One region of the Ralstonia sp. VS2407 genome, then DNA from elsewhere that is predicted to be linked to it. Evidence: riboswitches for the same ligand, from Rfam matches in the RefSeq annotation. Region 1 holds a riboswitch; the other holds the start of a gene.

Evidence for each region. Region 1 has a riboswitch for glycine ahead of gcvT (glycine cleavage system aminomethyltransferase GcvT). Riboswitches for the same ligand answer to the same signal wherever they lie in the genome.
Region 2: linked by a shared signal. The riboswitch ahead of ACU8YE_RS04580 (D-amino acid dehydrogenase) and the one ahead of gcvT (glycine cleavage system aminomethyltransferase GcvT) in region 1 are both predicted to bind glycine.

Annotation. Positions count from the first base shown of each region.
Region 1 is NZ_JBRFVG010000014.1:101,635-106,550, forward strand. It holds gene gcvP (aminomethyl-transferring glycine dehydrogenase) at 1-1,220, opposite strand, end outside; gene gcvH (glycine cleavage system protein GcvH) at 1,288-1,668, opposite strand; gene gcvT (glycine cleavage system aminomethyltransferase GcvT) at 1,716-2,843, opposite strand; glycine riboswitch at 2,973-3,100, opposite strand; glycine riboswitch at 3,113-3,210, opposite strand; gene ACU8YE_RS20460 (hypothetical protein) at 3,441-3,767, opposite strand; gene ACU8YE_RS20465 (UvrD-helicase domain-containing protein) at 4,043-4,916, shown strand, end outside.
Region 2 is NZ_JBRFVG010000002.1:314,313-319,228, forward strand. It holds gene ACU8YE_RS04570 (bifunctional sugar phosphate isomerase/epimerase/4-hydroxyphenylpyruvate dioxygenase family protein) at 1-403, shown strand, start outside; gene ACU8YE_RS04575 (porin) at 529-1,593, shown strand; gene ACU8YE_RS04580 (D-amino acid dehydrogenase) at 1,661-2,914, opposite strand; glycine riboswitch at 3,060-3,165, opposite strand; gene eutC (ethanolamine ammonia-lyase subunit EutC) at 3,230-4,021, opposite strand; gene ACU8YE_RS04590 (ethanolamine ammonia-lyase subunit EutB) at 4,042-4,916, opposite strand, start outside.

The sequences.
Region 1 (4,916 bases):
TCGAAGAACGCGTCGGCTTCCAGCGTGTAGCCGATCGCGCGCAGGCCGGCGGCCAGCGTGGCGGTCAGGCGGTGCACGCGCTGCGCGATGCGCTTCAGGCCTTGCGGGCCGTGGTAGACGGCGTACATCGATGCCATCACGCCCAGCAGCACCTGCGCGGTACAGATGTTCGAGGTGGCCTTCTCGCGGCGGATGTGCTGCTCGCGCGTCTGCAGGGCGAGGCGGTAGGCCGGGTTGCCTTGCGCATCGATCGTCACGCCGACCAGGCGGCCCGGCATCGAGCGCTTGAACGCATCGCGCACGGCCATGTAACCGGCGTGCGGGCCGCCGAAGCCAAACGGCACGCCAAAGCGCTGCGTGTTGCCGATCACCACGTCAGCGCCCCATTCGCCCGGCGCAGCCAGCAGCGTGAGCGCCAGCAGGTCGGCGGCGGCCACGACCAGACCGCCGGCAGCGTGCACGGCATCGGTCAGCGCCTGGTACGTCGCCAGATCGCCCAGGAGCCCACCGTTGGCGCCCGGGTATTGCAGCAGCACGCCGAACGCATCGTGCTTGGCAGCGTCGGCCGCCGGGCCGGTCACCACCTGCACGCCGATCGGCTCGGCGCGCGTGCGAATGACTTCCAGCGTTTGCGGCAGCACGTCGTCGGCCACGAAGAACACGGTCGACTTCGACTTGCCGATGCGCTGCAGCAGCGTCATGGCTTCAGCAGCGGCGGTCGCTTCGTCCAGCATCGACGCATTGGCGATGTCCATGGCCGTCAGGTCGATCACCATCTGCTGGAAATTCAGCATCGCTTCCAAGCGGCCCTGCGAGATTTCCGGCTGATACGGCGTGTAGGCCGTGTACCAAGCCGGGTTCTCGAGGATGTTGCGCAGGATGACGCCCGGCGTATGCGTGCCGTAGTAGCCCTGGCCGATTAGGCTCTTGACCACGCGGTTCTGCCCCGCGATGCCGCGCAGCTTGGCCAGCGCCGCTTCTTCGGTCAGCGGCTGCGTGAATTCACCCAGCGGCATGCCGTCCTGGCGGCGGATGGCGGGCGGGATCACGGCGTCGATCAGCTTGGCGCGGCTATCAAAACCAAGTGCAGCAAGCATCTGCGCTTGCTCTTCCGGCGACGGGCCGATGTGGCGGTGCGCGAAGGCGTCGCACGCCTCCAGGGCGGCGAGGGTGGGGCGTTCGGCAGCAAGCGCCGAGGAAGCGGGGTGCGGAGCGTTCATGGCAAGGGCTCGAAATTCAGGCAAAGCGCCGATGTGCGGGTCAGGCACATCGGCTTCGGTGACCGGCTTAGCCGATCTTGGCGGCGTACTGCTCGGCCGACATCAGCGCGTTCACATCGTCGGCGTTGGTCGGCTTGATCTTGAACAGCCAGGCCTCGTAGGCGCCGGCGTTGACCGACTCGGGCGCACCCGCGGCGTCGGCGTTGTTGGCGATGATCTCGCCCGAGACGGGGGCGTAGATGTCGGAGGCGGCCTTGACCGATTCGACCACGGCAATCGCCTCGTCCTTGGCGACTGCGCGACCAGCGTCCGGCAGTTCCAGGAAGACGATGTCGCCCAGCGCGTCCTGCGCGAAGTCGGTGATGCCGATGGTCAGCGTGCCGTCGGCTTCAACGCGGATCCACTCGTCGTGTTCGGTGTACTTCAGATCGGCGGGGACGTTGCTCATGAAAGGTTTCTCCGGAAGATGGGTATTGGGGAATGCAGATTCGGTGTTCAGCTGACCAGCGCCTTGCCATTGCGCACGAACGGCAGTTTAACCACAGTCGCGGTCAACTTGCGGTCGCGAATTTCGACCTGCACGTCAGTGCCGATGGCCACGTCCTTTGGCAGGCGCGCCAGTGCGATGGAGAGCGACAGGCTCGGGCTGAACGTGCCGCTGGTGATCTCGCCGTCACCGGCAGCGGTGATGACCTTCTGGTGGGCGCGCAGCACGCCGCCCTTGTCGCGCAGGATCAGGCCGACGAACTGTTCGCGCTGGCCGCCGGCTTGCAGCGCGGCCTTGCCGGTGAAGTCGCGTTCGCTTTGCAGGTCGACCGTCCAGGCGAGGCCGGCGTCGAGCGGCGACACGTGCTCGTCCATGTCCTGGCCGTAGAGGTTCATGCCGGCTTCCAGGCGCAGCGTGTCGCGCGCGCCCAGGCCCGCCGGGCGCACGCCGGCCTGCAGCAGGCGCTCCCAGACGCCGGCGATCTGCGAGGCCGGGACGACGAGTTCGAAACCGTCTTCACCGGTGTAGCCGGTGCGGGCCACCATGATCTCGCCCACGTTTTCCACGGTGACGAAGCCCGCGTTGAACGGCTTGAGCGCATCGCCCACGGCCTGCGTGCCGCGCAGCGCAGCGTAGGTCTTGGCACGCGCGTTCGGGCCCTGCACGGCCAGGATGCCCAGCGGCTCGGCGCCAGCGTTGTTGTCGGAGCGGCGCGGCGTGATGGTCACGTCGGTGCCGGCGGCCGCGTTCTGCGCGACGATCCATTCCAGATCCGTCGGAGCAGTGCCGGCGTTGACCACCAGGCGGAACCAGTCTTCGCGGAAGAAGTAGACGATCAGGTCGTCGATCACGCCGCCCTTGGGGTTCAGCATGCAGCTGTAGAGCGCCTTGCCGGGCGTCTGCAGCTTGTCGACGTTGTTGGCGAGCAGCCCACGCAGGAAGTCGCGCACGCGCGCGCCGGTGAGGTCGACCACGCACATGTGCGAGACGTCGAAGATGCCGGCGTCTTGGCGCACGGCGTGGTGCTCTTCGATCTGGGAGCCGTAGTTGACGGGCATGTCCCAGCCGCCAAAGTCGACCATGCGGGCGCCCAGCGAGCGGTGGATGGCATTGAGCGGCGTGTGTTGGAGCGTCATGGAATCTCTCGGCTGAGCGCGCCGCCGTGGCTTGGGCGCGGCGCATGGATCGGGAACCAGAAAAGCAAAAAGGCCACCCGCGCAGCCTGATCCCTCATGGTGACGCCATGAAGATCAACAAGCTGCGCAGATGGCCCCTCTGTCCTTGGTACCTGAGAGATTGCGAAGCGGGGCGCATAGCGGTGCGCGCCGTTCGTGAGCCCCTTCGGTGGGCGCCCGCAGTGGTCGTGCGGCGCCAGCTCTCCAGAGTGCGGTCGGACGCATGTCCGCCGATCCGCCCGGTCCTGGATGCCTGAGAGTTTTCGGGTGCTACCCCTTCGGCGGCGCCTTGCCGTATACGGCGGGCACGCTCTCCCGGATGGATGGCGCGAATGTACGGAAGGGGGATGGGATTGTCAATTGGGGGGGATTCGGCGGTTTTTGCCGAAAGAGTTTGTTTTCGTTTTTTGGTGCATCCCTTGTTTCATCCCCCGCCGGGGCTGACTCACTTTTCTTTCTCTTGCGCCAAAGACAACAGCCACACCCTCGGGGCGCTGGCGGGGTCGCCAAGCTCCAAGGGTGTGGCCGGAGTGCGGGTGTTGGCGGTCGTGCTCTGGCTTACTTGCCGATCTGGCGGCTGACCTGGTTTTCCTGCTGGTTCAGCGTCCGCTGCTCCTGCTTGGTGATGCCGCCGCCATTCTGAGCCGCCATGTCGCGCTCTTCCTGGCGAATCTGGTGGTCTTCCCGGTGCAGCTGGCGCGCCTGGCCCTTGGTGATCTCGCCTTCCTTCACTTCGTTGTGGATGCGCCTGTTCTGGTTGGCAAGGCGGTGGTTGACCTCGGCGCGGCGCGGGTGGTCTTTTTGCCACTGCGTTTGGGCGAAGGCGCCGGTGGTGGCAGACAGGGCGACGGCGGTAACGGCCAGGGCTTTAACAATGCGGTGCATGGTGGTTTCTCCGGTGGGCGGCCGACCGATTCAGCCGCTGTCCCGTCCATAACGGCGTGCCGCGCCCGGCCGCTTACGGGGTTCGTGTAACGGCGCGTAAGCGGTGTAACGCCGGTGCGAAAAGCGGGGGGGCGCAAACGCATTCGGTGCAGTGTCGAGCACGTCCGTGGGGCCCCACGCGGGTGGCGCGGCACCGGCCCGATCGATGCAAAGACGCCGTGCTACCATCGCCCTCCGCTGTCGTTCCCGCCTGCTTTTTCTTCTGCCTGTTCCCCATGTCTTCCGGTCTCGCCCACGGGCTCAATGCTGCCCAATCCGAAGGTGTGCATTACCTCGACGGCCCCTGCCTGGTGCTTGCCGGGGCAGGCTCGGGCAAGACGCGCGTGATCACGCAGAAGATCGCGCACCTGATCCTGGACAAGGGCTTCGAGCCCAAGCACATCGCCGCCGTTACGTTTACCAACAAGGCGGCCAAGGAAATGCAGGAGCGTGTGGCCAAGCTGATGGACGGCAAGACACGCGAAGACGGCAAGCGCATTCCCATCAAGCAGTTGACGGTCTGTACCTTCCACTCGCTGGGCGTGCAGATCTTGCGGGCTGAGGCCGAGCATGTGGGCCTCAAGCCGCGTTTCTCGATCATGGATTCGGACGATTGCTTCGGGATGATCCAGGAGCAACTGGCGACGACCGACAAGCAGTTGATCCGCCGCGTGCAGAGCACGATCTCGCTGTGGAAGAACGGTCTCGTCGACCCGGACACTGCGATTGCCGAGGCGCTCGCCAACAACAACGTCGATGACCACCAGGCGGCGCTCGTCTACCGCAATTACGTTGCGACGCTGCACGCGTATCAGGCGGTGGACTTTGACGACCTGATCCGCATTCCTGCCGAGCTGTTCGCCCGCAATGAAGAGGTGCGGCTGAAGTGGCAGAACCGCCTGCGCTACTTCCTCGTCGATGAATATCAGGACACCAACGCCTGCCAGTACCAGCTGCTGAAGCTGCTGGCGGGTGGTTCGCACCTGCGGGCGCCGGCCTTCACGGCGGTGGGCGACGACGATCAGGCCATCTACGGTTGGCGCGGCGCCACGCTCGACAACCTCAAGCTGCTGCAGACGGATTTCCCGAACCTGAAGGTCATCAAGCTGG
Region 2 (4,916 bases), on a different contig from region 1:
GTCGGAAAGCGGGCGCACAGCCACGGGCAGGTTCATCGCCGCCTACGCGGGCTCGGGGGTGCATCACATTGCATTCCGCACGGAGCGGCTGTTCGAGACCATGGAGACCATCGACCGTGGCGCGGCCCGCCTGCAGCACGTGCCAGAGAACTATTACGACGATGTTGCCGCCCGGCTTGGGCTGGATGACGCGCTGCTCACCCGCCTGCACGACGACGGTCTGCTCTACGACCGCGACCCGCACGGCGATTTTCTGCACGCCTATACCGAACCCTTTCGCGACCGCTTCTTCTTCGAGCTTGTCCAGCGCAACGGCTACCTGGGCTATGGCGCTGCAAACGCTGCCGTGCGCATGGCGGTGCAGGCGCAACTGAGTCGCCACGGCCCTAACCCGGGCGGCTGAACCAACAACACGAATCCCACGCCCGTGGCCAGTGCAGTCATGGGCGATTTCAACGTAGCAACGGCTGCGCGGGCGGCCATCGCACATCCACACCCGTCATATCGAGAAAAGGAGACAAGGGAGCCATGAACAAGACAATGATTGCCGCATTGGTGCTCGGAGCCACGAGCCTGCCAGCGGCAGCGCAAACCGCCGGCGGTGTCACGCTCTACGGACTGATCGACACCACCATCCGCTACAGCACGCATGAGAACGCAGCGGGCAACCACAATCTGCAGATGACGGATGGGGTCCTGACCGGCAGCCGCTGGGGCTTGCGCGGCACCGAAGATCTGGGCGGCGGCACCAAGGCCATGTTCATTCTTGAATCCGGTTTCTCGCCGGACACCGGTAACAGCCAGCAGGGCGGGCGTCTGTTCGGGCGCACCGCGGTGGTTGGCCTGGAAGGCGACTACGGCAAGCTTTACCTCGGCCGCCAATACACGCTCGCGCACGAAGTGCTGTCTTCATACGAGGCGATGGCGTTCGCCAACAACTCCATCGTCGGCTACCAGGGCGGCAACTACACCGGCCTGCGTTACGACAACACGGTCAAATACATCAAGTCGTTCGGCGGGCTGCAACTGGCCGGCGCATGGACCTTTGGCGAAGCAGCTGGCAGCTTCAGCAAGAGCTCGGCGGGCGCCGGCTCGATCGTCTACAGCATGGGCCCGGCAGAAGTGGGCGCCGTGTACCAGGTCACCCACGATGTGTCATCGGCGTTCTTCGGTGCGGTGCCGGCAGCGCTGGCCAGCAAGCAGACGGTCTGGGGCTTTGGCGGCAAGCTGGATACATCGATTGCCACGTGGTACCTCGGCTATACGAACAGCCGCCTCGACGTGGCCGACTACAAGAACCAGGCTGCCTATGTGGGCGCGAAGGTGCCGATCTCCGGCGCACTCAGTTTCATCGGCACCGTGCAGTACGACTGGATGAAGCACCTCGATACCAGCGGCAAGCGCCTCACCACTGCCGGTATGCTCGACTACGCCTTCAGCAAGCGCACCGATGTGTATGCCGAGGTGGACTACACGCATCTGCAGGGTAGTTGGGTGGCGTTGGACAGCGCCGCCGCGTTCAACAACTCCGGCAACCTGTACGGCAACAACTCGCGCCTGGGCGTGATGCTGGGCGTGCGGCACAAGTTCTGATCGCTTGGATCGTTCTCGCAATGAAAAAGCCCGCCAGCGTCCCGGCGGGCTTTTTCGTTTGCCGCGATCAATGCAGCGGGCAATCTCGCGCGATCACGTCGCCCACCATTGCGGCGGTGGCGCCGGATAGCGTCCATCCCAGATGCCCGTGGCCCGTGTTGTAGAACACGCGCCCATGCCGCCCACGGCCGACGCGCGGCATCATGTCGGGCATCATCGGACGCAAGCCGGCCCACGGCACCACGCGCGACGTGCCAATGGCGAAGTTGCGCCGCGTCCAGGCCACCAGGGGTTCGATACGATCCGCGCGGATATCGCGGTTGTAACCGTTGAACTCGGCCGTGCCGGCCACGCGGAAGCGGCCGGTGCCAAGTCGGCTGGTCACGATCTTCGCGCTTTCATCGAGCACGCTGACCCATGGCGCGCCTTGCACGCTGGCTTCGTCGTCCAGGTGCACCGTGATCGAATAACCCTTGACCGGATACACGTTGATGCGATCGCCCACCATTTGCGCGATATGCCGGCTGCCGACGCCCGCGCACACGACCATCGCATCGGCGGCAATGTCCTGCACGACATTCGCTTCGCTGGTGGAAAGGCGGTCATCAAGCGTGGTCTGCAGCAGGAGGCGAACGCCGCCTTCAGTGGTTTGCACATCGCGGACATCCACACCGTGCATGAAGCGCACGCCGCGCTTTTCGCACGCCTGCGCGAGACCGCGCGTGAACTTGTGGATGTCGCCGGTGGCATCGGACTCTGTGAAATAGCCGCCGTAGTAGTTGCCCCGCAGTGTGGGCTCGATGGCGGCAATGTCTTCGGGGCTCACGGCGTGGCGTTCAAGCCCGCCGGCGACAAGCAGGGCGTTGGCCTTGCCTGCTGCTGCAAAGCTCGCCTTGTCGTGATAGACGTGCAGAATGCCGCGCTTCTGTAGGTCGAAATCGATCTGCTCACGCTCAGCCATGGCAAACAGATGCTTGCGGGCCTCAATGGCCATGCGCGTGGTTTCGATGGTGTTGCGGCGGTAGTGCGCGATGCTGGCCACGAACTCGCCGATCCACGAATACTTATGCCACGACGGCTTGGGATTGAGCAGCAGCGGGGCGTCGTTGCGCAGCATCCATTTGATGCCCTTGAGCAGCGTGCCGGTGCTGTTCCAGACTTCAGCGTTGCTGGCGGAAAGCTGCCCGCCGTTGGCGAACGAGGTTTCCATGGCCGGATACAGGTGGCGGTCGAGCACCGTGACCTGATAGCCGAGTTGCGAGAGCGTGTAAGCAGTGGTGACGCCGGATATGCCGGCGCCGACGATGACGATGTGCGTCATGGCGGTCCCTATGGAGTGATGTCATGACCGGACGATCCGGTCGGCTCACCCCATCTGTCTCGGGACCTGAGAGCTTGGGCGTCAGCAGCGCTGGCGCCATCCCCTTCGGTGGGCGCGCGCGTGCACGCCTCTCTCCAGATTCGCAGTCGACGCCACAGTCCTTTTGCCTGAGAGTTTCCGGGGTGGTTGCTCCATCGGCGCCAGGCGTTGCGCGTGTGCGCGTTAAGCCCGGTCTCTCCTGCGGCGTGTTGCAGCTGTCGTTGGTGCGTCAGCCGCGCCTGCGTGCTGCCGGTGTGGGCAGCGGGAGGGAGTGTGTCACGGGTTGTGACGTTCGGCAAGTCGGGCTGTACCCGGGGCAGCGGCTGGGGTGTCGTCCTTCAGGTCCACGCCGCTGCGGCCGAGCGCCAGTGCGCCGTTGAGCAGGAACACCAGCCGGCTCGCTGCCTGGTCATAGGTCAGGCCTGCCGGCCGTACATTCGAGATGCAATTGCGCTGCGCATCGGAGCACCCAACGCGCGGTGCGTAGGTCAGGTAAATGCCCAGGCTGTCTGGCGAACTCAGCCCCGGCCGCTCACCGATCAGCATCACGAGCTGCCGGGCGCCAAGCAACGCACCGATCTCGTCCCCCAGCGCAACACGGGATTGCCTGGCGATCACGACGGGGCCGATCGACCAGTCGCGCGGCAGACGATCGCGCACGCAGCACAGGAGCGGCACGCCGTGGCTTTGCGCCGCCAATGCGGAGAGCCCATCGGCAATCACGAAAACAACGTCGAATGGCTGTGCTGGCCGCAACGCGTCGAGTCTAGCGTGGCTCGCATCGTCAAGCCGGCGTCCAAGATCGGGACGGCGCAGGTACTGGGCGCGGTCAGCCGCCGCGCTGTGTACGTCCAATGCGGTGAAGCCTGCCTGCCCAAGCGCGGACGACAATGCGGTGCTATCGAGCGGCAAATGCACGGCATCGCGCGCCTGGGCATGCGCCACGCCAAACGCGAGCACGGCATCGGTCGTCTGGCTGCTGCCTGCGCGACCCAGTGCGATACGGGCGTCGGTAAAGGCGCGCAGATGCGTCCACGGATTCGGCTGAACGAGGGGGTGCTTTGGCATGTTCGGCTTCCCAGCGGGATTTACAGCGCGTGGGCCAACTGCAGCAGCGGCTGCCGCGCCGTGGCATCTTGCAGGCGGCCGGCAGCGTCGACGATGCCCATGCTTTGCAGCCATGCCTCGAACTCCGGTGCAGGCCGCAGGCCGAGCGTGTCGCGCAGATAAAGTGCGTCATGAAACGACGTGCTCTGATAGTTCAGCATGATGTCGTCGGCGCCCGGCACGCCCATGATGAAATGGATGCCCGCCACGCCAAACAGCGTGAGCAGCGTATCCATGTCGTCTTGGTCGGCTTCGGCATGGTTGGTGTAGCAGACGTCGCAGCCCATCGGCAGGCCCAACAGCTTGCCGCAGAAGTGGTCTTCCAGCCCGGCGCGGATGATCTGCTTGCCGTCGTAGAGATACTCCGGCCCGATAAAGCCGACGACCGTATTCACCAGCAAAGGCGAAAACGCTCGCGCCACCGCATAGGCACGCGCCTCCATGGTTTGCTGATCGACGCCGTGGTGCGCATTGGCCGACAACGCGCTTCCCTGGCCGGTCTCGAAATACATCACGTTGTTGCCAACCGTGCCGCGCGCCAAGCCCTGCGCGGCGTCATGCGCCTCGGCCAGCAATGCGAGGCTGATGCCGAACCCTGCGTTGGCCTGTTCACTGCCGGCAACCGACTGGAACACCAAGTCCACCGGCGCGCCTTGGTCAATGGCGCGCACGGTGTTCGTCACGTGGGTCAGCACGCACGACTGCGTAGGAATGGCGTAGCGGTTGCGCAGCTCATCCACCAATTGCAGCAGCGAAACGATGGCGCCGAGATTGTCGCCGGCAGGGTTGATGCCGATGGTCGCGTCGCCGCAGCCATACAGCAGGCCGTCGATGATCGACGCAGCAATGCCTTTGG